Regions from separate parts of the Clostridium sp. JNZ X4-2 genome, predicted to be linked through region 2. Evidence: riboswitches for the same ligand, from Rfam matches in the RefSeq annotation. Region 2 holds a riboswitch; each other region holds the start of a gene.

The links. A riboswitch is a leader RNA that binds a small molecule or an ion and turns the genes downstream of it on or off. The one in region 2 is predicted to bind cobalamin.
Region 1: it holds a riboswitch for cobalamin, as region 2 does, so the genes downstream of both, tnpA (IS200/IS605 family transposase) here and ACYUJ6_RS11730 (hypothetical protein) in region 2, are expected to answer to the same signal.
Region 3: it holds a riboswitch for cobalamin, as region 2 does, so the genes downstream of both, ACYUJ6_RS15210 (hypothetical protein) here and ACYUJ6_RS11730 (hypothetical protein) in region 2, are expected to answer to the same signal.

Annotation. Positions count from the first base shown of each region.
Region 1 is NZ_CM142685.1:3,179,592-3,190,295, forward strand. It holds gene ACYUJ6_RS15290 (ABC transporter ATP-binding protein) at 1-337, opposite strand, end outside; gene ACYUJ6_RS15295 (energy-coupling factor transporter transmembrane component T) at 315-1,217, opposite strand; gene ACYUJ6_RS15300 (cell wall-binding repeat-containing protein) at 1,292-4,174, opposite strand; gene ACYUJ6_RS15305 (cell wall-binding repeat-containing protein) at 4,248-5,612, opposite strand; gene ACYUJ6_RS15310 (leucine-rich repeat domain-containing protein) at 5,674-8,283, opposite strand; gene tnpA (IS200/IS605 family transposase) at 8,438-8,893, opposite strand; cobalamin riboswitch at 9,152-9,334, opposite strand; gene ACYUJ6_RS15320 (hypothetical protein) at 9,676-9,816, opposite strand; gene ACYUJ6_RS15325 (hypothetical protein) at 9,813-9,920, opposite strand; gene ACYUJ6_RS15330 (HIRAN domain-containing protein) at 10,172-10,543, opposite strand; gene ACYUJ6_RS15335 (Rpn family recombination-promoting nuclease/putative transposase) at 10,587-10,704, opposite strand, start outside.
Region 2 is NZ_CM142685.1:2,440,493-2,450,130, reverse strand. It holds gene ACYUJ6_RS11750 (hypothetical protein) at 1-261, shown strand, start outside; gene cbiQ (cobalt ECF transporter T component CbiQ) at 265-1,044, shown strand; gene ACYUJ6_RS11740 (energy-coupling factor ABC transporter ATP-binding protein) at 1,059-1,892, shown strand; gene ACYUJ6_RS11735 (alpha/beta-type small acid-soluble spore protein) at 2,070-2,267, shown strand; cobalamin riboswitch at 2,347-2,522, shown strand; gene ACYUJ6_RS11730 (hypothetical protein) at 2,785-4,302, shown strand; gene ACYUJ6_RS11725 (ECF transporter S component) at 4,449-5,039, shown strand; gene ACYUJ6_RS11720 (P1 family peptidase) at 5,099-6,070, shown strand; gene rpsA (30S ribosomal protein S1) at 6,190-7,371, shown strand; gene ACYUJ6_RS11710 (EAL domain-containing protein) at 7,575-9,461, shown strand.
Region 3 is NZ_CM142685.1:3,158,335-3,169,038, reverse strand. It holds gene ACYUJ6_RS15245 (2-keto-4-pentenoate hydratase) at 1-140, shown strand, start outside; gene ACYUJ6_RS15240 (4Fe-4S binding protein) at 278-895, shown strand; gene ACYUJ6_RS15235 (hypothetical protein) at 895-2,331, shown strand; gene larC (nickel pincer cofactor biosynthesis protein LarC) at 2,422-3,642, shown strand; gene ACYUJ6_RS15225 (IclR family transcriptional regulator) at 3,684-4,460, shown strand; gene ACYUJ6_RS15220 (M24 family metallopeptidase) at 4,523-5,632, shown strand; gene ACYUJ6_RS15215 (dihydrodipicolinate synthase family protein) at 5,658-6,539, shown strand; cobalamin riboswitch at 6,622-6,818, shown strand; gene ACYUJ6_RS15210 (hypothetical protein) at 7,150-7,362, shown strand; gene ACYUJ6_RS15205 (restriction endonuclease subunit S) at 7,337-8,590, shown strand; gene ACYUJ6_RS15200 (glycerol dehydrogenase) at 8,641-9,732, opposite strand; gene ACYUJ6_RS15195 (acetyl-CoA hydrolase/transferase family protein) at 9,940-10,704, shown strand, end outside.

The sequences.
Region 1 (10,704 bases), 740 kb from region 2:
CATTTTCAAGTCCGAAAGCTATTTCCCTGTGAACCTTGTTCATCATAAGCTGCCTTTCAGGATCCTGAAAAACCATGGTTATTTTGTTTGCCCTCTCCTGATGGGTCATCTTCCCTACAGCTTTTCCATCTATTTTTATCTCACCGCCTATAGTCCCCCCGTAAAAATCAGGAACAGTTCCCACTATAGCCCTGGCAAGAGTGGATTTACCCGATCCGGATCTTCCTGCTATGAGAAGAAAATCATTTTTCTCAAGAGACAGGTTTATATCTTTCAATGATCTTTCCTTTTCCAGAGGGTATGTGAAATTCAAATTATTGATCTCTATATATGACATATTCCTTCTCCTCACTATTTATAATTATAGTTACAGTAATTGCTATTATAAAAATCAGAATCACAGCTATTCCAATATTAAAAAAATTTACAGTGCTTACACCGTCATATATGTTAAATTTCACCCATTCTTTAAACTGGGCTATACCGAAAAATATCATAAGTGCAATACTTAAAACTATTACCTGCCAGTCCCTGGTCTTAAGTTTCTGCCTTTCATAAACGCTTCTATGTCCGCTTAAAAATCCCCTTACATAGGCTGACTCGCCTATATCAAAGGAACCTTCCATGGAATCCTCCAAAAGCACGGACATTACAGGGATATAGCTCCTGGTCTTTTCCTTTGCCTTTTTCTTGTCAAATATGACTCCCCTTATTTCATAAATCTCTTTCAGATTCTTAAACCTGTCCTTCATGCTGGGTATAAGCTTAAAGCTTATCATGAGCATGAGAGTGGATTTCGGCATTATGGAAGAGAAATAGGAAACTGCTCTGTCGGAATCAACCATCAGTTCAAGTATGAGGAAAAGATAAATTACCGCCAGAAACTTGAAGCACATCACCACTGCGTAGATTATGGCCTCCAGGGTAAATCTCTTGTGAAAAAGGTAAAAAAGAGTGGTGCTCCCGGAACTTACAAAAAGCATATTTATTCCTATTATCAAAATGGCAATTGGAATAAAATAGTAAATACCTGTTTTAAATTTTTTCTTTTCTTTACAGAATATTATAATTCCCACCATAAATACGTACACGGAAGCAAGCACCACAGGGTTGTCCGTGGAAAATATAATTATCATCATGGAGAGAAACACCAGGGAAGCAGTTAATACATGATACTGCTTGAAATCTATAAAATGTCTGACTTTTTCACTATTCATCTTGTTCTTCACTTCCTTTAGCTGTTTAAAGAATGGCTGTAAAATAGAGCCATTCTTTAAATTATTTTATAGATTTACTGTACCGTAAATTCATCTATTGTTATCTTGTTTGTTACTGAAGACTTTATAAAGCCATGATATTTACCTGATACAAGTATAGTATTGAAATTCATAGAACCAGAACCTTGATTTATATATGCAAGATTTCCATTCTCATCATATAAAGTGATAGCAATATAATCCGAGGCATTTTTACTGCTGGAGTTTATATTTACAACACCAATTGCAGTCTGAGTAATGTTTAAACCAAGTCCCCCATTATTTGTTCCATCAATGTTTACAAGCACAGTACCTTCAGATGACTGAGCATTTACCGTTACAGTACATGCTGCTGTCTTGTTCCCGTCAGCTGTAGTAACCGTTATGGTTGCAGTACCTGCACTTACTCCTGTTACAACACCGTTTTGATCCACTGTGGCCACAGACTCGTCGCTGCTCGACCAGGTTAATCCTTTATTTGTGGCATCTGTCGGGGCAACAGCTGCAGTAAGCTGATCTATACCTCCTGCTTCCACGGTAGTACTGGTTTTATCCAGAGTGACCCCGGTTACCGGAACTGTGTCTTCATTGAGCCCAAATTCAGATATTTCTATCTTATCCGTACTGGAAGCCTTTATAAAGCCATGATATCTCTTGGCAGAATCAAGTACTGTAGTACAATCCATAGTTCCTGCAGCTTGATTTATATATGCCAGATTGCCATCTTCATCATACAAGGTGATGGTAATATCATCTGAAACATTTGGAGCCTTGGACTTTATATTCACAGTACCAACTGCAGTCTTGCTTATGGTCAAATCAAGACCCTCTTTATGAATTTCTACAATATTATTCTGTAAGGTCCCATCATTTACAGTTACAGTACAGGATGCTGTCTTGTTGCCATCAGCTGTAATAACCGTTATAGTTGCAGTACCTGCACCTACTCCTGTTACAAGTCCATTTTGATCTACTGTTGCAACGGATTCATCACTGCTTGACCAAGTTAATCCCTTATCAGTGGCATTTGACGGCGTAATAGCTGCAGTAAGTTTATCTGTACTTCCCTTTTGTATAGTTGTACTTGTTTTATCCAGAGTAACACTTGTTACTGAAATATTAGTACCGCTGCCACCACCGCCGGAACCTGAAACTGTAACAGTGCAGATATCCTTGTTTTTGGAGGTATCATAGTTAGGATAACCATTAAACTTCCCATTGTCTACGGACTCTGCTGTTATAGCTGCTGTTCCTGAACCAACCGCCTTTACCTTTCCATTAGCATCCACTGTTGCCACAGATTCATTGCTGCTGCTCCAAACTACATCCTTATCAGTGGCATTGGAAGGACTCACTGTAGCCCCAAGAGTTTCGGAACCATTTACATTCAGATTCAAACTATTCTTGTTAAGTTTTACTGAATCCACATCCCTGAAACAAGTCTCATCCCAGACATCAAGTACATAAATCCAATGTATCTTTTCTCCGCCCTGAAGTATTTCTTGTGAAGCTCCACAGCTGAAACTCGGGAAAGTACCATCTACGCTGTATTTCCAGCCGCTGTAGTTTGACTTTCCACCCCCCTGAGGCCTGTCCTTTTCAGCCTCATGATTTATGCTGGATATATAAGTTGTTCCACCGCTGCCTGTATTTGTAAAATGGATACCTTTACTATCAAGAGTTCTCTTCAGCACATCAAAGACAGTATCTCCCTTAGTGAAAGAAAGGCTTGACTCACTTACAATATTGCCCTTGTATCCGTCAATTACAAGGGATACATGATTACTATCAGGATTGGAAGTTCCGCCACCGGATCCGCCTCCGCCCGTAGAAGGATTTGAAGGTGTAGTTGGATCACCTATGCCTTCACCAGGTGTCTTTCCATTATACAAATCCTCAATTCCACTTAAGATTGTATCAGGTACTACCAAAGTGCCTCCTAAAGCTGTAAGTACAGTCTTATCAGACATATTTGACTTTATAAAGTTTGCAGTATCTGTAGCTATAGTCTTGTAAATAAGCACCAAAGGAGCTGATTTCTGGGCTGCGAGAACCGATCCTGAAAGTGCATCTGCAAATTCATCACCATTAGGGCCGTTTCCCTCTGCTATATAGACATTGTCAAATTTAAGATCAGATTTGAAATTCTGGAGTATGATAAGGTTTGTGTCAAATCTAGTAGTGCCTCCCAGTCTCTGGGCATTGGGCAGTGAATTTTTCAAGCCATCTTCAATAACAGCAGTTCCGCCAACCACATAAGTCTTGCTGACATTCATTTCCTTTATGTAATTGTCAACTAAATCAGGGAGGCTGCTGCTTCTGGTCAAAAGTATGGGCATACCCTTGGCTGCTGCTATAGGTGCTATAGAAAGGCTGTCTGCATAACCGGCTCCGGAAGTCACCACAACACTGTCTGTGTTTCCAAGTTCTTTGGCTATTTTAACGGAGGTTTCATACCTGTCTGCCCCTCCAAGCCTTTCGGTATCACTTATTCCAAGACTTTTGAGCTGGGACTCCACATTATCTGAAAGGGAAGCTGTGCCTCCAATTACAAAGGCTTTCTTTGCCTTAAGCCTTTTAATTTCACTTATTGTATTGTCACTCAGTGAATCCTGTCTGGAAAGAATTATAGGTGCATTATTTTTCTTTGCAAGAGGTGCAGCACAAAGGGCATCGGCATAACCGTAACCCTGGGCTATTACCACAGTATTCGCACCATCCTTCCAGCCATTTTTGCTTATTTCAAGTGAAGTTTCTATCCTGTCATTTCCCGCCAATCTGTCTTTAGTTATAGATACATCAGTACCAGTAGAAGAAGCCGAAGTTGAATCAGCAGCATATGCACTGCTTCCAAAACCTGATATTGCAATACCTATGACAAATAAAAAGGTTATGATCCTGCTAATAACTTTTTTCATATTTTCCCCCTTAAAATTATTTCCTAAATTTCACAGAGAATAACTGTTATATACAGTTATTCTCCAGAATTTCCTATTTAACTGTAAATCCGGGTATAGTTATCTTTCCTGTACTTGAGGCATTTACAAACCCGGTATATTTTCCAGAAGAAAGCACCGTACTCAAATTCATGGAACCCGCAGCTTGATTTATATATTTTAAATTGCCGCTTTCATCATATAAGGTAATGGTTATATTATCTGAAGCACTTTTACTGGCTGCCTGTATATTTATAACTTTATCTGAGGTTTCAGTAATGGTCAGGGCAAGGCCTCCATTATCCGTTCCATCAATATCTACAAGCTTGGTATCCTGCTGAACAGGAGTGGTACTTCCACCTCCACCGCCAGATCCTCCAGATCCTGGATTTACCGGAGTAGAATTTCCCTTATTGTATTCATCCACTACGCCGCTTACAACTCCATCGGGAACTACCAGTGTTCCTCCAAGTGCTGTAACAACAGTTTTTGTAGACATATTGGCTATTATAAAACTTGAAGCACCTGAAGTCATGGTCTTATAAATGAGCACCAGAGGAGCTGATTTGTGAGCTGCCAGGGCTGCTCCTGAAAGGGCATCTGCAAATTCATCACCATTAGGACCATCTCCCTCTGCCACGTACACATTGTCAAAATCAAGATCAGATTTAAAGTTCTGGAGTATGGCAAGGTTTGTGTCAAACCTTGTATTTCCTCCAAGCCTCTGGGCATTGGGCAGTGAATTTTTCAAGCTGTCTTCAATAACGGCAGTGCCGCCAACTACATAAGTCTTGCTGACGTTCATTCCCTTTATGTAATTATCAACTACATCAGGAAGGCTGCTGCTTCCAGTCAAAAGTATGGGCATTCCCTTGGCTGCTGCTATAGGAGCTATAGAAAGGCTGTCCGCATAGCCGGCTCCGGAAGTTACTACAATGCTGTCTGCACTTCCAAGTTCTTTGGCTATTTTAACAGAGGTTTCATACCTATCTGCCCCTCCAAGTCTCTCAGTATCACTTATCCCCAGTGTTTTAAGCTGAGACTCCACATTACTTGAAAGGGAAGCTGTTCCCCCAATTACAAAAGCCTTCTTTGCCTTAAGCCTTTTAATTTCACTTATTGTATTATCACTCAGCGAATCCTGTCTGGAGAGAATTATAGGTGCATTATTCTTTTTTGCAAGAGGTGCAGCACAAAGGGCATCGGCATAACCATAGCCCTGGGCTATTACCACAGTATCCGCACCATCCTTCCAGCCATTTTTGCTTATTTCAAGTGAAGTTTCTATCCTGTCATTTCCATAAATTCTGCTTGAAGATGCAACTGCAGAAGTATCTGCATATACACCAGTTCCTGAACCTGAAAGTGCAATTCCAAACACAAACAGAAACATAATAAATTTGCTTATAATCTTTTTCATATTGACCTCCCTGAATTCATTGTTAAGTCATAAAAATAAATTACTCTTAGTTAAAGTATTATTAAAAAGCTATATTACAATTTGGCAATGCATTTTTTAAATCCTGCTGGCCATCATCGTCTATTGTTATGCCATATAAAACAAGGCTTTTTAAATTTGTCAAGCCCTTTAATGTACTTAAATCAGTTATTCCAGAATTATAACTTAAATCCAGAGTCGTTAAATTTTTCAATCCGCTTAATGCACTTATATCGTTTATTTTATCGTACTTAACCTGGCTATTACCAGAATATTTACTCAAAAGAAGGGTCTGCAAATTAGTCAATTTACTTAAAGCGCTTATATTGTTTACTGGGTTACTGTCTAAATCAAGATACTGCAGATTTGTAAGATCACCTAAACTACTTACATCTTCTACATTATTTCTACTTAAATTAAGATACTGTAAATTTTTCAGTCCGCTCAGTACACTTATATCGCTTATAGTAGTATTTGTTGAACAAGTATCTTCTAGATTAAGCTTTTCCAGGTTAGTTAGATCTTTTAGCCCATTTATATCACCAATAGGATTGTCACTTAAATCCAACTCTTTTAAATTTGTCAAACTTTTTAATCCGTCTAAATTAGCAAATCCATCATATTTAGAATTCATATATAACTTAAGAGACTGCAAATGGCTCAATCCGCTCAATACACTCAAATCATCCACCGGAGTACTACTTAAATCGAGGTATTCCAGATGGGGCAGTTCATTCAGCTTGCTTATGGTATCCACATTTAATTTTCTATTACTTGTCAGATTGAGAGTTTCAAGTGAAGTCAGGTTTTCAATACCACCAAGGTCCAGTATATTCTTACCAGTGACATCCAGTTCAGTTATCTTGTCCACGTCACTTTTATACAAGGTGCCCTCGGGCTTTCCTATGGAATCCCTCACTGCTTCCTCCAAACCCCAGTCAGCAAAAGTTACTTCACTATCATTTTCACCTGTATCACCGCTCACAACAGGTACGGTTTTAACATCGGAGAGGGGTTCCATGTCATCCAGTCCGTCCCACACAAAGGCTTTCAATTCATAATTTCCCGTATCCGGCAACTTTATACTACCTGTCAGTGCAGTGGATCCTTTTGATTCAACATCCTGCTGTGCTGCTGTATAAGTCACAAAGGCATTGTTGTCCTTGTTGAACAGTGCAAGTATCAATGAAACGGGCTGCTCTTCATCAGAATTATTTACAGCATTTATGGTTACTTTGGCATCACTTCCCAGTTTAAAAGACGCATCTTCAGGCAAATCGGTGCTTATATCTACAAGGTTGGTTTGACTATTATCAGTAACTGTTACACTGCAAGCTGCGGTTTTATTTCCATCTTCCGTAGATGCTGTTATTGTGGCCGTACCTTCTGCCTCTGCAGTTATCTTTCCAGTTTGATCCACTGCAGCTATTTCAGGTTTATCACTTGTCCAAGTTACATTTTTATTAGTGGCATTTTCAGGAGCAACAACTGCTGTAAGCTGATCTGTACTCCCCTTTTCCACAGTTGTACTTGTCTTGTCAAGAGTTATTCCTGTCACATTTACAACAGACTCTGCAGCCCTGGTTACAACTATGTTATAGGTCTTTACAGTTCCATCCTCTGCTGTGACTTCAACCTTTATGTTGTTTTCCCCTACATTAAGGTTGGCCTGCTGACCGCTTACATCCTCTCCATTTACACTTACCTTTATCTGAGCTTTACTGTCTGCTGCAGCCGCTGTTATGTCAGTATTTGACACTTCATTGCCAACTGATGCCGTGTAGTATGTTACAGATGAATCAAAAGCTTGATTGAGAGTTACTCCTGAAAGACTCAGATTTGAAAGATCTGCATTGCTGCTCTGTGCAGTTGTAAAATTATATATGGAACCCTTTCCTTCTTTAAACAGCTTATATGCGGTTATCCCCCTAAAACCAACTTCTGTTGATGTAGGATCCAATGATGTATTATTTGTACCTCCAAATCCGCTGTTGTCATTTAAAGCAAAGCTCAATAGCGCATCCATAGGGTTATTGTCTCCCTTTATAAATCCGCTGTCTGTGGCAGGATCTATCCCCAGTGAACATAATGCTGTTATTACTGGGGCTGTTACACCTGTTCCTGAATCCGAGCTGTTATTAACAAGTCCAAACCCTCCATCCGAAGCCTGCCTTTCCTGTAAAAGGGCAATGGCGTTGTCAATGGCTTTTTTCACATCTGCATTTGTGTTATAATATGGTGCCAGTGCTGAAATCACCTCTGCTGTAACACTAGCTTGTGATATATTTGCCTGAGGAGTTGGGTATACGACGTTTCTGTTCCATCCGCCGTCAGATTTCTGCTCACTTAACAGAGTTTGAATCAATTTATCCTTGGTCCATTTTGCATCATCGGGAATGGTAAAGTCCCCTGCGCTTAAGAGTATAAGGGCATATGCACAATATTCTTCATTTCCTACTCCCGGAAGATTTTTTGACATGCCATCACTATTGTATATTTTTTCTATAAGATTAACTCCCCAAAAATTTGTAGGATCTTTACCGTCAGCGATCACTGCAGCAGCAATGGATTCACATTTTGCGACATCATCTACTACGGGGCTTTTGTTTGTATCCATTAAATAATCAGGATCATTTTTGATATTACTTTCCATGGACTTAAAATAATTTTCAGGTATTTCTTTACCTGCCCTGTTTAAGTCATAACCACCCCTAAAAGAGGTGGCTTGCTCAAGCCCTATAAGGGCGTAATACTTCCAGCGCCTAAATGACGCTGGCTTTTACCTTGTTCAAGCCTCAGTGGATTGATTACCTAACTGTACCCTTAAAAGGGTTTTCCAATTCTTTTATTGTAATCTTATCCATTATTTGATCATTTTTTTCTTGTTCTCGAATATACTTTGCTATTGTTGCTTCATTAAGTCCTACTGTACTCACATAATATCCTTCTGCCCAAAAATGTCTATTTCCAAATTTATATTTAAGATTTGAGTGCCTATCAAATATCATCATTGAACTTTTCCCTTTAAGATATCCCATAAAACTTGACACACTTGTTTTGGGAGGTATCGATACTAAAAGATGTATATGATCCGGCATCATATGTCCTTCTATAATTCTTATACCTTTCCATTTACACAAATCTTTTATTATTTCTTTTATATCTTCTCTCAATTTGTAGTATATTATCTTTCTTCGATATTTGGGCGTAAATACTATATGGTACTTGCATAACCACTTGCTATGTGCTAAACTTTCTGCCATAGAGTATTACCTTCTTTCTAATTATTTTGATGACTTGAACATTCATCATTATAACAAAAAAGGTAATACTTTTTTTGCTTAAGCATTTAATCACACCCGCATAGCGGGCGGTTTTTAGTTTCAGGTACTAAAGTACCTTCAACTTGTTAAAACATAAATAAAAAGGCCTTCTTTTGAAGGTCTTCACATATCATATTAATATATTTCACAATTTAAATGGAAATACATCTGATACCAGTCTTTCCTACCAAAAGAACTATATATACCGGCAAGCAGGTAGGTATACTGGCTTGGAATCATCTTACTCTCCATACCTTCCCAAAGGTTGTCCCTTCAGTGGTTTCACATGGATTTCATCTTCCTTACAGTAGTGGAGGCTGCAGTGGTTTCTAACCACTTTCCCTATTAATTCATTGAGAAGCCTGCTGCAAATATTATTTAATTTTCATTACCTTGATAATATATCATGTATAGGTATTTGTCAACATATTTGTTAAAACTTTATCTTAATGGAATTATATTATTTATATACAACTTTCTACATAACACGTCATTTTTTGTCTAAATATTCTTTTTATGGTTAATACATTATTCAATACCCCTTATTGATCTTTTACTTTAACTCTATACCTAACAATTAATTAAATAAACAATCTATCTGATAAAAAAAACTATTTGCAGCAAGCACATTTATTGCATGTAATTCCATATAATACCTGTACTGTTTGTGAAAAAAAATAATATCCCGAGCTTTATTTCCCAGGATATATTACAACAATTATCTACATAATATTCATCATAACTCTAATTAGACGTTTTCCTCCTGTAATTTCAGCTTCATCCTTATCTGAACCATCTCTTTTAGGCTCCAGCATTTCATTTACACGTTCCCTTAGACTGTCTCTCGCTTCTTCAACACTCAAACACTCATAGTCTTTTCACCATTAGTTCGCTCCTGCTCTGCCTGTAAAACCTTTGCTCTGAGTTGTAAAATTTGTTCTCTCCTCTCAAAAGCATCTATGCTCATCAAGACAACATCACCCTCATCATTTTTAGTTATATAAATTGGTTCTTTTTGTTTCATGAGCTAATGGTGATATTGCCAAATATTCATTTCTAAGTGCTGCCGATACTTTAATAATCATATTTTCTTCTCCCTTTATACCATTATTATGATAGAATTATATCATAATTTTTTTATACAATTAATGGATTAGCCAACACACATTTTGTGTTTATCTCACTCAAAAAAATTTTACTTAGTTTTTCAAGCTTGACCTATCGTATCATAGTGTTCAGTTTTTTCACCATTTTCTGTATTTCTTCTTCTTTTAAATCTTTTTCTATTTTATCAGGCAAAAGCACAAGGGCAATCACGCTTGAATGGGTAATAAAATAAACCTGTGCATAGGCATACTCCCCTATATGCTCATATAATCTTCCGGAACTTATGGTCCCCTTAAAAACAGTATTGGGGCTGTTGGCTACATAACCCACGGTGCCAATATAAGGAAGCTCAACTCGTATTGCCTCGCCGTCATATTCATTTTCAGGCTCTTTTACAATTTTAAGTATACGGTCAATCTCAAAGGGTTTTTTATCGTAATAATGGTTCAATCCTGTAATTGTAATAAAACAATTCTTCTCCAAATATAACACCCCTTTCAATCTGAAGTTCAAAGTTCTTTGTTCTTTAATTCTGGTATTTCTTTTTCAGTTCTATTATTTTTTCTTTTGGTAATTCAGTTATGTCTGCTATATCATTTATTGAATCTCCACGATTAATCATCTTTTTAGCTATCCTTATTGCT
Region 2 (9,638 bases):
ACAGTAATGATAATCCTGTTTATTTTTATATTTGGGGCTTCAAAATATATGGTCAATCATAAAATGGAAGCCGGAGGTACAGATGACAAGGTGAATACCATGGCATCCAATAATCACAAGCCTTTTGTTGAATTACCTGGTGATGCACAGGTAGGAGCCTTTTCTGTAGCAAATTTTTTTGCAGGCTTAATAGTGGGACATCATTGGGAAAAATTGTTTGGAGAATCAGCTAAAAATAAAAAATCGTTAAAGGAAGAATAAATTATGGAACTATCTTCATTTGGCAGGATATCTGGTAATAAAAGTTTTTTACACCGTTTGGATGGAAGGGTAAAAACAGTTTTGTTTTTAAGTGCAATTATAATTGTAACTTTTCTTTCCCATTGGTACTTAGTAGTTTCTCTGTGGGCACTTTCTATAATTGGATATTATACTTTGAATATGCCCTGGAAAAGACTTATAAAAAGGATGCTTATGCCCTTTAGTATAGCATGGCTTGTGTTTGCCAGTATGTTATTTACCAATGGACAGCAGGTATTAACCTATATTCCCCTTTTTGGATATCGCTTTAATATTTACAGAGAAGGTCTTATACTTGGAATTTTGTTGATGCTCAGGATAATGGCAGCAGTTAGTCTGGCATGTATACTGTCCTTTTGCACACCCATGATTGAAATACTTGAAACCCTGAGAATATTTAAGGTACCATCAATTATAATAGATTTAGCGGATATGATGTACAGATATATATTTATAATTGAGGATACGGGAAAAAGTATGAGACATGCCCAATTGAGCCGTATGGGAGATAATTCCAGTTGGATGCGCCGTGCTGAAGATGCGGGAAAAATAGCAGTTTATGTCATAATAGAATCTTTGGATCGCAGTGTGAGGGTTTACAATGCCATGCTTTCAAGAGGATATAACGAAGAGAGTAAACAAGCTAAGTTTTTCACATACTCCATTCCAGCCAAGGATTTTCGCTTTGGAATATTAGGAGCAGTTTTATTGGCAGCTTTAATTATTGCAAATATATTGATTTAAAAGGAGAATAATATATGGAACTTATTGATGTGGATAAAGTCAGCTATGCTTATGGTGATGGAAGCCTGGCACTTAAAGATGTTAACATGAAAATAAAAAGCGGGGAAAAGGTAGCAATACTTGGTCCCAATGGTGCAGGTAAATCCACTCTTTTTCATCTGTTTAATGGAATCTTAAAGCCTAAATCAGGTACTATTACAATAAATGGACTTCAGGTATGCAAAAAAAATTTAGTTGAAATAAGACGTATGGTAGGCATGGTATTTCAAGACTCTGATGATCAGCTTTTTAATTCTACAGTTCGACAGGAAATTGCCTATGGGCTTTTGAACATGGGTATGAGAGGGCAGGAATTGGAAGATACAATAGCATGGTCATTAAAGGTGGTTGGAATGACAGGTTATGATGATAAAAGTCCCCATAATTTAAGTGGAGGGCAAAAAAAAAGAATAGCACTTGCAAGTGTCCTTGCCATGAAGCCTAAGGTAATGGTTCTGGATGAACCCACAGCAGCTCTTGATCCCAGGGGAGTATATAAGTTAATCAAACTTCTTGACATAATAAATAAAAAACTTGGAATTACTTTGATCTTTGCCACCCATGATGTGGATACAGTTCCTCTTTTAGCTGATACGGTTTATCTTTTGGATAAAGGAAAAATTGTAAGGGGAGGCACAACTCAGGAAGTGTTTAATCAAAAAGAGTTTATTCGAAAAATTGATTTAAGACTTCCAAGAGTAGCTCATTTGGTTGAAATTCTGGATAGAGATGGAGCAATAAATGCAGATACATTACCTCTTACCATTGGTCAGGCCAAAAGTGTTTTAGAAAATCAAAATAGAAATTGACATGAAAAGATATAAAAGTAGAATCACTGGAATTTTTTAATAAGATTTCAGTGATTTTTTCATATCTGTCATGAATTTAATAGTTTATAAAACTTTAAATTACATAAACTCTAGATACACAATTAAATAAAATACTTCAATAAAAAAATCTATGAGAATGTGAAGGAGGAATTCATCATGACAGGTAATGGAAATAGAACTTTAGTTCCAGAGGCAAAGGAAGGTCTTAATAGATTTAAGATGGAAGCAGCTAGAGAAGTAGGAGTGAATCTAAAAGATGGATATAATGGTGATATTACATCAAGGGAAGCAGGCTCAATAGGGGGACAGATGGTAAAAAAGATGATAGAGGCTTATGAGCAGGGATTAAAGTAACCATATTAATTAAAATAAATGAAAAAAGTATGAATAGTTACTTGACTAATATAGACAATAAGAATATAATTAACTCATAATTAAATAATAAAGTATACGGTTTATATTATAATTAAAAGGGAATATGGTGAAATACCATTACAGCCCCCGCTACTGTATCAGGTGACAATTTTAAATTTCCACTGGAGTGTTTCTGGGAAGGGAAAAAGAGGATGAGCCGATAGTCAGGAAACCTGCCTATACTTGCATAGAAATCTTTCGGAGGGAAGGATTTATCAATTGTAATGCTGATACTATTTTTAATAGTGTAGTTTTGTAATATGATAATCAGGGACTTCTAAAAGAAGTCCCTTTTTATATATATGTGTTTGGTGTTAACTTAAACATATCTAATCCCTTTAATAATGCACTTATTATGGATGAATAAGTGCATTTTTGTGTTTTAAAGAGCCTATATTAGGTTATAATATTTTAAAATAGCTATTGATTGGAATAAACTTAAAAGGAAGGATACATCATGTCTGAAAAATATTGGCCTGAAACGATTATACTTTGGGGAGCCGGTGCTACTAAAAGCTTAGGGCTTCATGCAACTAATGAGTTGATGCAGCTTATTTTAAAAATAAGTAAAAGGGATTTTTCCTTTTTGAAGGGAAAAGATAAAAAACTGGCTGATGCTTTTGAAAAATTAATTACGGAAGATTTAATTAAAGACTCTAAGATGTCTAAGATATACGATTTAAAAGCTCTAGAGGCTATAATAAGTACCAACGCCAAGTTTAACATGCACGAACTTTTTACTATGCTTGATCAACTTATTGACAATAATATGGGATTTAATGCTTTTTCTCATGGGAAAACACAGTTTTTAAGGGTGGAAAGAGTTCAGGCGGCCAAAAGATGTCTCATTTTGATTATTGAAGAGTTGGAGAGATTTAGTATACAAGGTACCCAGGGATATGCAGACAGAGAAAAAATGGAACCTTATTATCAATTTGCAAAAATACTTGTAGATCTTATGATAGAAGAGGCGCAGGCATTTGAAAACAGAGGTTATAGAAGGGATACAAGACGATTTTATCTTTATTCCTATGCCATAATATCTTTTAATTGGGATCCCATAATACTCTGGAACTTATTCAATGCCCATAAGGAGAAAAATGAAAGGCCTGTCAGACTAAAAGATGGCTTAAAATTGCAGTTATATGATGATTTTGGAACTCAGATATCTTCTGCCCAATTGAATGAGGATGAATCCGGCATATGGTATGTAACGGATGAACCCCAGTGTAAAAGTATAAATGATTATAATTACCCTTCTAGGATAATGAGGATAGGAAAAATACTGTTTCCCCATGGTATGTTTGGTTCCAGGGTCTGCCCTGAATGCGGCAAATCCATAATTAGTTTTGCAAAAAGATGGGATAGACTGTCTACAGAGGTTTTTGGGCCATCTATTTTAAAAACATTGCAAAAAAACTGGAGGTATACAACAGAAAAAGAAAAGACATATAAAAGAGGTGCCATAGAGTGTCCTTATTGTGGACAAATAACTTACCCTTATGATATGCCTCTTATAATACAGAGCCTTTCAAGGGAAAAGAGTGTACCAACTTTAGAAGAATTGAAAACTGAAATGGGACTTCTTATGAAAAATGCAAAACATATAATTTTTGCAGGATATAGTTTGCCGCAGGATGATATTATGGTTAAAACCTTTTTCATGTCTTCTATATCTGGAAATGACAGAGATAAGCTGAAATGTACTGTAGTAAACTATGATGAAGGGTATAGAGGTTCAGGTTGGCTGAAGGGCCATAAGATAGTGGAATATATAAAAGGAACAAAAAATAATTCTGCGGCTGAGTGCATAAAAAACATATGTGATATATTTCCATTAAAAAATATAAGGATAAATTTAAGCGGGATACCTGATATATTTATGGAAGATGGAAAATGCAGCAGGAGAAAGACAATAGATTTATTGTATCCTGAAGAGTATTTTAAAGAGGGATTTCCAATACATAGAGATTGAAAAAAAGATTATGTTTTTTAACTGCTTTATTGAACTTTCCATTAAAAGTGGTAAAATAAAATCGTCAGTATTTATTAAAAAACTGAACTAAATTTTATAAAGGAGGTTCCGTGTTATATCAAAATGAATAACAACGGAGAAAACTTATGGAAAGACAATTAAAAACATGGTCAAAGCTTAGTATTAGACAGATTGCCATAATTGGCATGCTGTCTGCAATTTCTATTGTACTTGGTGTAACTGGATTGGGTTTTATACCTATTCCGCCGGTGAAAGCCACTATAATGCACGTACCTGTTATAATAGGGGCTGTTTTAGAGGGGCCGCTTGTGGGTGCTATGGTAGGACTTATCTTTGGTGTATTTAGTGTGATTCAATCTATAACTACTCCTACCCCTGTTTCTTTTGTTTTTATGAACCCTCTGGTATCTGTTTTACCGAGAATACTTATAGGAGTGGGAAGTTATTACGTATTTAAGCTCATAAGAATGAAAAGGGAAGTTTTATCTGTAGGAATAGCTGCCGCCGTAGGGTCATTGATAAACACCGTAGGTGTGCTGGGCATGATATATATTATATACCTGGGTCCTTATTCCAAGGCACTAAATATAAGTTTAAGTGCAGCCAAAAAGGGAATACTAGTTGTAGCCTTTACAAACGGCATGCCTGAAATGATCTTATCTATAATTATTGCGGTATCTGTTGTCACTGCCATTACTAAGATGAGACATAAATAAATTATGCAATTAACCCTGAGCCTTTGCAAGCTTGGGGTTTTATAATATAGGAGGTAGAAATGAGGGAAATTTCATTTAATAGTATAGAGGGAATAAGAATAGGAAATGCCCAGAATTTAAAAGGTCCTACAGGATGTACTGTGGTTATATGTGAAAATGGGGCAGCTGCTGGAGTAGATGTGAGAGGAGGATCACCAGGTACCCGTGAAACGGATCTATTAAATCCAGTTAATTTAGTGGATAGAATTCATGCAGTAGTTCTTGCAGGAGGAAGTGCTTTTGGATTGGATGCAGCAGGCGGAGTAATGCAGTACTTAGAAGAAAGAAATATTGGCTTTGATGTAACCGTTACAAAAGTGCCTATAGTTTGCGGGGCGGTTTTGTTTGATCTCAACATAGGTGATTATAAAATAAGACCGGATAAGTCCATGGGATATGAAGCTTGTATAAATTCCAAGTTGAATTTATGTGAAAATGGCAACATAGGAGCAGGAGCAGGAGCAACTGTTGGGAAAATACTAGGAAGCAGGTATGCAATGAAAGGAGGACTTGGTTCTTTTGCTCTTCAGTCAGGTGAGCTTAAAGTGGGAGCGGTAGTTGCAGTGAATTGTCTTGGGGATGTAATAGACAGCAGCAGCGGAAATATAATAGCAGGTGTTTTAAGGGAAGATAAAAGATCTTTTGCAGGTACTGAGAGTATAATGATTTCAAGATATTCCAATAAAAAAAATTTATTTACCGGGAATACCACTATTGGAATTGTAGTTACTAATGGTAAATTTACAAAATCTGAAATGAGTAAAATTGCATCTATGGCACATAATGGTTATGGAAGAGCCATGAGACCAGCACACTCCATGTTTGACGGGGATACCATATTTTCCATGGGTACGGCAAAAGTTCAGGCAGATTTGAGCGTTGTAGGATTCTTGGCAGCTGAAGTTATAGAAAAAGCCGTTGTAAGAGCTGTAAAAAGTGCAGACTCAATTCTAGGCTACAAAAGCTATGGAGATATCCAGCATACCAGATAATTACTTGATAATTATTGAAAGTTAGAGTTAAAGTTTGACTTTATGGCTGGAATTTGTGATAAAATATAACTGTTGACTGCTGAAATTGCAATTATAAATATAAAAGGAGAGATATCTTAATGTCATATGATAAGGAAGTAAGTTCAATGAATGAAATTATAGATCAAATTGATTCAACTATGGAGAATGTAAAAAATGGAGAAATAGTAAAAGGAAAGGTTATTTCAATAACTGATAAAGAGGCTATGGTAAATATAGGTTATATGGTGGATGGAGTATTGCCTAAAAGTGAAGTATGCAAAAAAGAAGATGAAGATATGGGAGAACTTTTAAAAGTCGGAGATGAAATATATGTATATATAGTTAATATAAATAGCGGGGAAGAGGGCTTGTTATTGTCAAAGGTAAAAGCTGATGAAATAAGAGCCTGGGATAAAATTGAATACTTGTTCAAAAACAGGGAAACCTTTCAGGTAGTTGTAAAGGAAGTAGTAAAAGGTGGTGTGCTGGCGGATTTATATGATTTAAGAGCTTTTATACCTGCATCTCAGCTTTCAGTAAAATATGTAAACAATTTAGAGGATTTTATAAACAGAACTTTATCTGTGAGAATAATTGAATTGGATAAGAGCAAGCATAAAATTGTGCTGTCCAGAAGAGAAGTTGAACAAATAGAGCTGGCAAAAAAGGCAGAACAGCTGTGGAATAATATACAAAAGGGTGAGGAAAGGGAAGGAGTTGTAAGTAGACTCACAGGATTTGGAGCATTTATTGATTTAGGCGGTGTAGATGGATTAGTACATGTCTCTCAGCTTTCATGGAAGAGAATAAAAAATCCTTCTGAAGTGGTATCTATAGGTGACCATGTTAAGGTTTATGTTTTGGATGTGGATAAAGAAAAAAATAGAATTTCACTTTCTATGAAAAATAGGGAAGATAATCCCTGGAGCAAGGTAAATGAAAAATATAAATTAGATGATATAGTTCAAGGAACTGTGATCAAAATTATAAACATAGGTGCTTTTGTAGAAATTCAATCCGGGCTGGAAGGGTTTGTACACATATCTGAGATATCTCGAGAACATATTGTGAAACCTTCAGATGTTTTAAGTGTAGGAGATGTAGTAAAAGTAAAAATACTCAATATAGATGCAAAAGCCAACAGAATGTCACTCAGCATAAAAGAAGCTGAAGATAGCTCTTCTAAGGGGGACTTTAAAGAATATATAGATAATTCTAACCAGGGAGTTACTTTAGGTGATCTATTTAAAGATAAATTAAAGAATATAAAATTTGATTAAAGAGCATTTAAATAATTTATAAAAGGATTATATACTTTCCATATGGGGCATATAAATAATAACAGTATTTAATATTTAAAGAACAAAGCTAATCTTAATATGATTGATATACCATGTAATGCTCATACGTATATAACACAGTCACAGTAGATGTTTAAATAAGTTTTGTAAAATATGCAGTATAGATGAAAGTTGGTGTTAATATGGAATATAGATTGTCAAATTTGGTAGACATACCTGAGTTTAAAAATTTAATGGAGAGTTTTTACTCTATAACGGGGATATCATGTTTAATAAAATATATTAATGGAGATGTATTTAATGTACCGTTTAAATCTGGCTTATATCCTGGATTGGTATGTGACGGGCATGAAGAGGATATACTTAGGCAGATTGACAGGGGAAATAAGATCGGAGTTTATAAACATTGTAATGGTCTGATTTACATAGGTATACCTATAATTATAAATAAAAAACATATTGCAACAACTTTTTTAAATCCAGTATTTTTTAAAGAAAGTTACAGAAAAAATGCTATAGAAAAATCAGATGAATTTAGCCAGGGAAATAAGGAATATGTCAATGGTATTATGAGAGTACCTGTTATTTCAGAAAAAAATATGAAAAAAATTATTAACTTCTTTCGTAATGAATTCATGGTATTGGCCAAATTGGAGTATAGATTGATTGAAGACTCAGGCAGAACCAAAGTTACTAGTGAAAATTATACAGAACTTTATAATACATACGAACAATTATATGCATCATATAAAAAATTTATACTTCGATATGATAAAATGGCAAATATGGCTTATTATGATCAGTTGACTAATTTATATAATCGGAATTATTTTACAAAGGAGGTTGAGAATCAAATTGAAAAATATCCCAGAAAAAGTTTTTCAATATTCCAAATCGAATTGAACAATTTTAAAAGTATAAATGACATTTTCGGATACGAGTATGGGGATAAATTATTAAAAAAAATAGGAAACACCTTGAAAGAGTTGAATATTGGAGTAGTTTCAAGGATGGGCGGAGATGGATTTTTGCTTTTGAAACGTGAAATAAGTGATAAAATAAAATTAAATGATTTAGCTGAATATATAGTGGATACAATAAGTGGATTGTGGGATTTCGATGGAAAAGAAACCTTGGTGTCAGCTAATGTAGGTATAACAGTTTTCCCCAGGGACGGGAATAAAGTTGCAAAGCTAATTAGAAATGCAGATATAGCATTGAATAAATCTAAGTTATCTGGCCAAAATTCTTATAGATTATTTGAAAAATCCATGTATGAAGAGATTTTAAGGAAGACAGAACTTGAGAGAGAATTGAGGAAAGCAATAAAGAACAACGAATTTATATTATATTATCAGCCTCAAGTTGATATAAAAACTAAAAAGGTAGTTGGATTTGAAGCTTTAATTAGATGGAACAGTCCCATACTTGGATGGGTCATGCCTTTGGAATTTATAAACCTGGCTGAAGAAACAGGGTCTATAGTGCCTATAGGTGAGTGGGTTCTTAAAACTGCCTGTATACAAAATAAGATATGGAAAGATAAGGGGTATTCTTATGATTTTATATCCATAAATGTTTCTCCAATACAGCTTAAGAACAGCAATTTTCTAAGCACAGTCAGACAGGTTTTAGAAGAAACGGATTTAAAACCTGAATATTTGGAAGTGGAAATAACTGAAAGTGTTATGATGGAATCCCTTGAATTGAATCTAGGGGTAATAACTGAGCTTAAAAATATGGGCGTCAGAGTAGCATTAGATGATTTTGGAAGTGGATATTCTTCTTTGAACTATCTAAAAAATATTCCAATAAATACTCTTAAAATTGATAAGACTTTTATAGATGGGATATGTAAGGATCCTTATGAGGATATTATAACTGGAGAAATAATAAAGCTTGCCCATAAAATGAAATTAGAAGTGGTGGCAGAGGGAGTGGAGATGGAAGAACAAATTCGATATTTAGAAGGAGAAAATTGTAATAAAATTCAGGGATATTATTTTGGCAGACCAATGCCTCCGGAAGATATAAATATGTTTTTAGAGAAAAAGATGCCTCAGCTTTAGTTATTGCTGGGGAAGAAAAAGCTATTGACATTCCAAAAGTTGTGCTTTATAATTTATCTTGCAGTTACAAAAAATTCTAATTTAAATATGGGAATTATTTTATAGATAATTTATCTTGTCGTAAATATAAAATTAAGTTACTGGAGCGCAGCCAAGTGGCAAGGCAGTGTACTTTAA
Region 3 (10,704 bases), 720 kb from region 2:
TAAGTGCTTTTGATATTGCACTTGAAAAAGGTGAAATAATTCTTGCAGGCGCATTTACAGCAGCAGAAAAAGCTCAGGAGGGAGATATATTTACAGTTTCTTTTCACGGCCTTGGAAGTGTAAGTATAAAATTTGTTTAATGATCAAATAAAATGAGTATATTCCCCTCCTATATTAGAGTCCCACTTTTATATAGGAGGAAAATATAAAACCTAATGAATGATTAGGAAAATAAAATTTATGTAATTTATTTTATACTAAGGAGGGAATTAATACAATGAAAAAAGTTACACTTTTACCTGATGTAGATAATGATAAATGTAAAGCATGTCGTACATGTGAAAAAGTGTGCCCTGTCCTGGCAATAAAAGTTGAAAATCGTAAAGCTGTAATTGATGCTGACAGGTGCAGGGGTTGTGCAAATTGCGAGCAAAGATGTCCATTTGATGCTATAACTATGATAAAAAGGGATAAGCCCTTGGAGATAGGTGTAGACATAAATAGTGTAAATTATGATGACATAATAGATCTTTGTGTAAAAGCACATCTTCATCCAGAGCAAACCCTTTGTTATTGTGTAGGGGTAAGAGCGGAAGAAGCGGCTGCAGCTATTTTAAAAGGAGCAAAAACTCCAGAGGAAGTTTCACTTCAAACAGGTATTCGTACAGGGTGTACCATAGAATGTATACAACCTATATTAAGGCTTTTGGATGCTGCAGGATGTGAGCTCAATCCAGTTGAAGGCGGATGGCAGTGGTATGGCAAAACAGCTACTGCATGGGACTTACCAGAGAAAGTTAAAAAGAAATATTCTTCACGTGGATTTTATTTTGAAGAAGATAGAGAAGTATTAGACAAAATTATTGATGGATGTAAGAAAGGAGAGGATAAATAATGAGATCAGCAATTACTCCCATATCTCCAAAAACATCACAGTATGGTATTGATCCATCCTTGGTGAAAACCAGAGCAGCTGACCTTCCGGGTATGACTTCAATTCACCTGAAAGAGCTTTTCCCTGATTTGCCTGATGTGATTTTTCCGGGAGAAAATGGTATAGAAAAAGTAAGAAAAGCTGCAGAAGCAGCTCTTATGAAAGTTGACATGAGTATGATAAAGCCTGAGCATTCAGTTAATATTCTAGCCTCCCATCATGGATTTACTCTTTTAGGCGGGCAGCCCTATGCAGAACTTTTAAAAACCATCAAGGATGTAATAGAAAAGCGAACTGGATGTAAGGATGTGCGTCTACGTGCAGGTGTTGGAATGCGTTTCCGTGAGACCGAGGAATATATAAAAAGATATGAACTGGATAAGTATTTTAATGGTAAGGCAATAGGGGTGGCTCCGGTAGATCAGGGAATCCCCATTGAAACTGAAATAGGTACATTATATGGACTTAAAAAGGTTTATGATGCAGACTGGATAGTACATGCGCATCACAGTGATGTCCGTGAAGTACATTTTCACCGCCAGGTGGATAAGGCAGTAAAACCTTTTGGAATGTCTTATGCCCGTATTGAAACCAGATCCACCTATCATCAGAATCTTGGACCAAGGGGAGCAAATTTTGTTGCAAGAGCCCTTTTTGATTCGGATTTTGTACAGAAAAAGTTTGCATTTGCAGCTTTTTTGGATGTTGCACCAAATGGTATTGTGGGTGTAGATGTAAACAATGATTTGTATGAATTGAATAATAAAGTAACTTTCATAGGCTGCAAACAATATGGAAAGATAATGACATTATTTGGTGAAATAGATAAGTGTATAGCGGTACTTGACTTTCCTTGTCCTGTTCCCTATGTATTTTCAGCGGGAGTAATATATGCCAATTTTGCAGGTGCCAATACGGATCTCTATGATTTGGATAGGCCTATGGCTCCATATACCTGGTATACTGAAGCTTTCTATGGCAAGAACGGTAAACCTCTATTGGAAAGCATACCTCCTATAAATCCTGCTATAAAAATGTGTATTCATAACTACGCATGGACAGGGTATCCTTCGGCTTTCTTTGCTCAACATATACCTACATTAGTTGTAGGAAGTGAGCAGGCAGAGCTGTTTAATCGAGATCCCCTCAATTTAAATTACATGGATTATGCAGCTCTTGTCAAAGATACCAAAACGGCAATGAGTTTTGCATATGCAGCTACAGGGACCAAGAATGTTATCATATTTGATGGAGCAATGGGAGCATTGAATGTAAGTGAATCCCTTGCAGAGTTACTTATCAAAAAAGCACCTGAAGTTAGTGAAAGAGTTGATAAGGAACTGCTTCCTAAATGGCTTCGTCAAAGGGGTGTTGATATATCCGTATTAAAAGAATAATTCAAAAATAGCTTGATTATATGTTCACCTGTATCTATTTGTTGTAGATACAGGTTGAATGTATAAAGAAATTTCCAGGAGGAATAGAATATGAAGATTGCTTATTTTCAGTGTGCTGCAGGTATAAGCGGAGATATGATCTTAGGTGCATTAGTAGATGCCGGGCTGAAATTGGAGGCTTTAAAGGCGGAACTTGTAAAACTGAATATACCTTTTGATCTGGAAGAAAAAAAAGTAATGAAACAGGAAATATGTGGTACCAAGGTAAATGTCATAGTAAAGGATGAACATGTACACAGACATTTGAGTGACATTGAAGTTATTGTAGAAAGCAGCCAGTTGGATTTAGAAGTAAAAGAAAAAATAATGAAGATATTTACAAGATTAGCTCAGGCTGAAGCCAAAGTGCATAATGCTGCTATAGAATCAATACACTTTCATGAGGTGGGAGCTCTGGATTCCATAGTTGATATATGTGGAGCCGTTATTGGACTGAACTTGTTAAATATTGAAAGAGTATATTGTTCTCCCATACACCTGGGAACTGGGTTTATCAAATGTGCTCATGGAATTATACCGCTTCCGGCACCAGCTGTTCTTGAATTATTGCATGGAATTAAAGTGTATTCAAAAGGTGTAGAAAATGAATTGGTTACTCCTACAGGAGCTGCCATTATATCAACTATTTGCAGTGATTTTGGAGAAATACCTCTTATGAATATTGAAAATTGTGGTTATGGAGCAGGAAATAGAGATTTGGATATACCTAATTTACTTAGAATTTGTATAGGAGATTCAGCAGCAGAGGATGAAAAAGCAAATTGTCACAGCAAGCAGTTGGCTGAAGAAGGAGAAGCTGTAAAAATAGAAGTAAATATTGATGACATGAACCCGCAATTTTATGAGTATATAACAGAAAGGCTATTTTCACAGGGGGCAAAAGATGTGTATGTACAAACCGCTTTTACTAAGAAAAATAGGATTGCCAGCATTTTAAATATAAATGTACAGAAAAAGGATTTAGACGGAGTTTTAAAGACTATATTTGAAGAAACTACTACTATTGGGGTAAAGATATTTAATTTTCACAAATATATGCTTTCCTATAAAATGGAAAAGGTGCCCACTGATTTAGGTGAAATTTCAATAAAGATAGCATTTTACGGTGACAAAATCTCGAATGTATCTCCTGAATATGGCGAATGTTGTGCTAAGGCTAAAGAATATAATATACCCATAAAGAAAGTGTATGATATGGTTAAATTATCAGCTGACAGCTATGTAAAACAAAAGTATAATAAATGTAAGTAGCTGAGATATTATGTGTAAAACGAGAAAGGGATGTATATAAGATGCCAAAAAGTAAATCGAATTTAATTCAATCGGTGGACAGAGCCTTACAAATATTAGAATGTTTTTCCAGAAGAGAAAATGAACTGGGAGTGACCCAGATTGCCAATCGATTAGATCTTCACAAGAGTACTACTTTTGGGCTTCTTAGTACGTTGGAAAACAGAGGTTATTTGAAACAAAATTTGGAAAATGGAAAGTATAAGCTGGGAATAAAGCTTTTTGAATTAGGAAAATTAGTTGAAGATGGTATGGATTTGAGAACAAGTTCACTTCCTTACCTGAAAAAATTAGTATATAAATATGACGAAACCGCTCACCTGGCCATGCGTGATGGAAATCAGGTAATATATATAGACAAGGTAGAAGGGGAAAGCGGTATTAAAATGAGCTCCCAAGTTGGTAAAAGGGCACATGTATATTGCACTGGGGTGGGAAAAGCAGTGTTAGCTTTTATGCCGGAAAAAGATGTAGAAGAAATTATAAAAAATATTAAATTTCATCAATTTACTTATAATACAATTACAGATTCAAATAAGCTGAAAGAGGAGTTAAAGGAAATAAAGAAAAGGAAGTACTGCATTGATAATGAAGAAATAGAGATTGGTCTAAAGTGCGTAGCAGCACCTATAATGGATTATAATGGCGAAGCTGTAGGTTCCATTAGTATATCAGGACCTACAAGCAGGATGAACCATGAAAAGATGAATCTTATTGCAAAAGATCTTAAAGAGATTATTATGAAGATTTCTGAAACATTGGGGTATAAAAATGTATAATTTATTTAAGAATGTAGCTAAAGAGCTTTGAATTTAAATATATAACTGCAGGAGGGGGTTTTATGGAGAAAACATATAATAAAAGATTCATTAAATTTCAGCAGGAACTTTTAAAGTCAGGTATAGACATAGCCGTGTTGGTAGATAGAGAAAATTTAATCTATTATACCGGATTGACGAATATTGAATGTATGGCTCTTGTTGTTCCCGCCAGTGGAGAGTGTGTCTGTATCACTTTAGGTATAGATTTACCATTTATAAAAAAGAACTGTGCTGTTTCAAATGTAGTGGGATATGCCTTCCCTCAAAGTAATTTAGGTGAAAAATTAGTGCAGGTAATAAAAGAAGATATGGGATTTGATTCTCCTAGAGTCGGTTTCAGCAAGTATTTTGTGGAATTTAGTGTATTTGATGCCCTGCGCAAGGGTTTAAGGGGAATGGATTTTGTGGATATAACTGATATATGTTACAGGATTCGTTCTATAAAAGATAAAAATGAAATAGAATGTATAAAAAAAGCCAGTGAATTTTTAGAAAAGGGTATGGAAGCTGCAATAACCTCTATTAAACCGGGAATGACTGAGGTTCAGGTACTTGCCGAGGCACAATATGCTATGCAGAAGTCGGGTTCAGAAGGCTCAACTTTTAGAATGCAGGTTTTAATACAAAAAAGACAGCTTATAATTCATCCTTTTGCAGGCAATTATATTATTGACAATAACCAAGCTGTTGTAATTCATTTAGGAGCTTCCTACAAGGGATATACTTCAAAGATGTGTAGAACTGTAGCACTTGGCAATGTAGATCCTGAAACAAGAAATATATACAATGTTTTAATTCGGGCCCAGAATAAAGCAATTGAAACCGTAAAAACGGGTGTATCAGTAGGAGCTGTTTATGATGCCGCCTTTAAAGTGGTGGAGGATGCAGGATACGGGAAAAATTTTATAGATATTATTGGATACGGAGTGGGATTAAGACAATCCGAATTTTATCCAATTATAAGGCGGGATGGGAAAACCATAATGGAGAAAAATATGGTAGTGGATTTATTATTGCCAACTATATATAAAAAGGAAGTAGGAGGACCCAGGATAACTGATATATTGCAGGTGACAGATACGGGTACGAAGTTGCTTACTGAATTTCCTAAAGAAATGATACAAAAGTAAATTAATTATACAAGGAGAGATTGAAATGTTTAAGGGAATAATTACACCTATGGTTACTATTTTTAATGATGATGGAACAGTAGATACAAAAAATCAAAGTATTTTAGCTGAAAAGTTGATTTCAGATGGAGTAGATGGTATTGTTGCTCTGGGAAGTGTAGGAGAATTTTTTAATCTTTCATTGAAAGAAAAGAAAGATTATGTAAAATTTATAAGTGAAGTTGTTGGTGGAAGAACAAAGCTAATAGTTGGCACAGGAAGTAATGATATAAGGGAAGTTATAGAATTAAATAAATATGCTAAAAAATATGGTGCAGATGCCGTTTTGATTATAACCCCATATTTTTTTAGTTTGAATGAGGAGTATGTTTATGAATACTATTCAACCATAGCTGCAAATACTGAACTCCCTATCTTGCTTTATAATTTTCCTGCAAGGACGTCCACAAACTTATCTCCGGGTTTCGTACTTAAATTGGTAACCGAATTTGAAAATATTGTTGGTATAAAAGATACAACTGATTCTATAAGCAATGTAAGAGGTTATGTACAAAAAGTTAAGTCATATAAAAAAGATTTTTCCATATTTTCTGGGTTTGATGAATACTTGATACCTAATTTGAATTGCGGTGGAGATGGCATAATAGGAGGTCTTACTAATGTAAAAGCGAACCTTTTTATCCATACTTACAAGGCATTTCTCAATAATGATTTGGACAAAATATCGGATTACCAGAAAAAAATAAATGGCCTTATGGAATTATACAATCAGGTAGATCCTTTTATAGTAGCGTTAAAGGAAGCAGTGAGAATTTCATTGAATCTAAATATAAATGTGTCACTAAAAAATTATAATGTAAAAGTGGATGAGAAGATAAAAGAAAAAATAAAAGAGATAATAATATAAAAATAAATTATTAAACGGAGTGCATTTGACTTATAAAAATTTTTAATATATACTACAGTTAAGAACAGATATTTTATAAAAATTTAATATGTACTGTTAGGTGCTGTTATTTTAGAGGACATTTAAATGACAGTTAAAAGGAAAAGTGCAAAAAACACTGCAGCCCACCGTTACTGTATGGATGATGAAACCTTATTTATGTCACTGGTGATATATCCGGGAAGACAAGGGAGTAAAATGAATCTGAGCCAGGAAGCCTGCCTAATAAGTGTTAATTCTTTCGGAGGGGGAGATATTACGTGGCTTAAGCAAACTGTTGCATATGTGAAGGTTAAGGAGCGTTGCCGGAAGGCAGTACGCAGTACCTTGTAGGCTTTTGTGAATTGTGCAGTATATTTTTGATTTGTAAACAGTTGTATTAACATATAAAAAGAGAATCCCTTTGGATTCTCTTTTTTATTTTTCAGCAGAGTAAATCAAATTTTTTAAAGGGTAGTTTTAAAATGATCCCTATGAAATTGGAAAATTTAGTGATGAATTAATAGATGAATTTGAAAATAGATTTAACTGCAGGTATTATAGTAAAAAATATTTTTAGGAGGCATCAATAATGGAAAAGAGATTACAGCAAATTGAAGATGAGGCGGAAGATTGCTATTTGTGGAAAGAAGAAAGAAGTTTTAAAGAGATTTTGTTCGAAAATAAAATGTCCAAACTTACTGAAAAATTGTATAGACAGATGGATGAAAGCAGTAGACTGGATATATCCATAAAACATAATCTGGAGGAACTAAAACATGGAAATTTGTTGGAAGAAAGCTAAACTGGGCAGCGTTTGCTTCAAGATAAGCAGAGGATCAACTGCAATAGGTAATGGAGAAGGTTATGTGGAATCCGGAGTACCTTTTGTAAAAAGCCAGAATATAGGCAATAACAGGTTTAATTATAAAGGGCTTGCATTTATCGAATATAATTTGGCGGAAAAGATGAAAGGTGTAAAACTGGAAAAAGGAGATATATTGATTAACATGAAGTTGAATTCTTCCCTCAGGTTTACTCTGGTGCCTGAAGATATAATAGGGGGAAGGGTAAATCAGCATGTTTCTGTAATAAGGGTAAAAAAATACATTATCCATCCTGTTTTTTTAAAGTATTTTTTAATGTGGGATAAAACACAAAATACGTTATTTTCCATGACTATGGAGGGTGAAAACAGCACATCACTTACAAAAAAAATCATTGAAAATCTGGAAATATATATACCACCCATGGCTCAGCAGAAAAGGATTATATTCATCCTCTCTTCATTAGATGACAAAATTAAATTGAATGATGAAATGAACAAAGTGATGAATGAAATGGCAGATACTATTTTTAAATATTGGTTTATGGATTTTGGACCTTTTAGCCGGGGTGAATTTCGAAAAAGCAAAATGGGAATTATACCCAGTGGCTGGAAGGTTGAAAAAATGGAGGATATAGTTCATGTAACAGACGGCACGCATGAATCACCTAAAAAAAAAGAAACAGGATATAAACTTATAACCTCCAGAAATATAAAAAACAACAATATCCAGCTTAAAAATGTTAATTTTATATCAAAAGATGATTTTGAAAAGATCAATAAAAGAAGCAGGGTGGAAAAATTTGATACGCTAATAACCATGATTGGAACTATAGGCAATACACTGTTTGTTCAGGACGAGTGCATAGATTATGCCATAAAAAACATAGGACTTATAAAAACCTCTTCAAGTGAGAAAATGGCAGAGTTTATTTTTATGTATCTGTCTTCCGATAAAATGAAAGATTATATGAAAACTAGAATAACGGGAAACAACCAGAAGTATATTTCCCTTACGGAACTGAGGAATATCCCTGTGATTATTCCTCCTGACAATGTAATCCTAGGGTTTAATAAATTGATTTCAAAGCTGTATAAAAAAATGGCCCAAAATAATTTTATGAGCAGCAATCTCATAAATATAAGGGATATATCTCTTTCAAGACTGGTTTCAGGCAAGGCACTTTTGGAAGATGATATACAATAGCAAAGAAATAAACAGCTGGGGGCAGTTACCATCCACCAGCTGCTTGTTTTTTACTTGTACATTTTTCCCACTTCGTCAGCAGTGAGTATTGCAGAATACACATCTTCTTTTGTAACTTCAAAAGGCATATTTCCCATAGTATCATTTTTATAGCAGGAAATTTCCGCTACCTTCAATAGTTCATCCTTATTTATTTCTTTAATCCCAAGATCACCTAATGTAATTGGAAGACCAACTTGAATACAGAAATTTATCACTTCCTCTATCTCTTCAATAGGACTGTTTTCAAGAATCAACTGTACTAAGGTTCCAAAAGCCACTTTTTCTCCATGATATAATTCATGGCATTCTTTAATTGCTGTAAACCCATTGTGAACAGCATGTGCAGCTGCAATTCCGCTGCTTTCAAAACCAACTCCACTCAAATAAGTGTTTGCTTCAATTATATTTTCTAAAGCCTTAGTAGGCACTTTGTTTAAGACAGATAATTTAGCCTTGAGCCCGTCTTCTAAAAGTGTATCATAACATAATCTAGCAAGTGTGAATGCAGCTTTGGTGGGTTTTCCTCCAGCCATAGTAGTTACTCCGGATTTAACGCAGGCCCTTGCCTCAAAATAAGTGGCCAATGCATCACCCATTCCTGCAATAAGCAGTCTTGCAGGAGCTTTTGCAACTATTTCTGAATCTACAAGTACAAGGTCCGGGTTTTTAGGAAGCATTAAGTATTCACTGAATACACCTTCATCGGTATATATTACAGAAAGTGCACTGCAGGGTGCATCTGTTGCAGCTATAGTTGGAACGATTACAACTGGAACACCGCCATAATAGGCAACTGCTTTTGCAGTATCAAATATCTTACCGCCTCCTACACCAATTACCACATTGTTGTTGTTATGTTTTAATTTTTTGTGAAGCCTGTCTATTTCACTCTTACAGCATTCTCCATTAAAGATTTCAAAAGATAGAGAACAATTTTTGCCTTTGAGGCTTTCTTCTATTGTTTTTCTTGTTCTCTTAATTCCATTTTCACTGGTTATTACCAAAAAACTATTACCCAGATCTTTAATATAGCTGGATATTTTCTTGAGTTCTCCGTTCCCCTGCACATACTTTCCTGTTGAAATAATAGCTTTTAACACATTGACCATCTCCCTTATTTACATATTTATGGAAATTCGTATTTACATTATAACATTAAAATAGATAATATTCAAAATATAAAGAAAATTATCTATTATCAATTAGATATATAAATATGCACCTCCGTGTGTTTGTTTTTTTATTGGCTGAATAAATTTTATATCATACATTAATATGTTAATATTGAATTGAAAGGATGTGTTGAAATGGTTTCCGTAAAATTAAAAAGTTTATATAAAAGTAAGCTGGTTAATGCTGATGAAGCTGTGTCTAAAATCAAGTCTGGTGATAACGTGGTTTTTGGACATGCAGCTGCAGAACCTAGGATGCTTTTACATGCCCTGGTAAGAAATAAGACAAGATATAGAGATGTGGAACTGTACAGTATGCTGTCCATATCTGAAAGTGAATATGTACAGGAAGGGCTGAAAGGATATATCCACTACACTTCTCTATTTCTCGGAAAGAATACAAGAGAAGCTGTTAACTCTGGAAGGTCAGACTATATTCCCTGCTTTTTTCATGAGGTCCCTAAGTTGTTTAAAGAGAATTATATACCCGTAGATGTGGCACTAATTCAGATAAGCAAGCCGGACAAACATGGCTTTTGCAGTTTTGGGGTGTCCAATGATTATATAAAGCCGGCGGCAGAGTGCGCCAAACTGGTTATTGCAGAAGTGAATGAAAATATGCCCAGGGTTTTAGGAGATTGCTTTATAAACATTTCAGACATAGATTATATAGTTGAAAGTTCCAGACCTATAATTGAAATGGAACCTCCTAAAATAGGGGATGTGGAAAAGAAAATAGGTGAGTACTGTGCTTCTTTAATAGAAGACGGATCCACTCTTCAGCTTGGAATAGGAGCTGTCCCGGATGCAGTGCTTTCATCCTTAAAAGACAAAAAGGATTTGGGCATACATTCTGAAATGATATCCGACGGAGTTATAGACCTGGTGGAATCCGGTGTT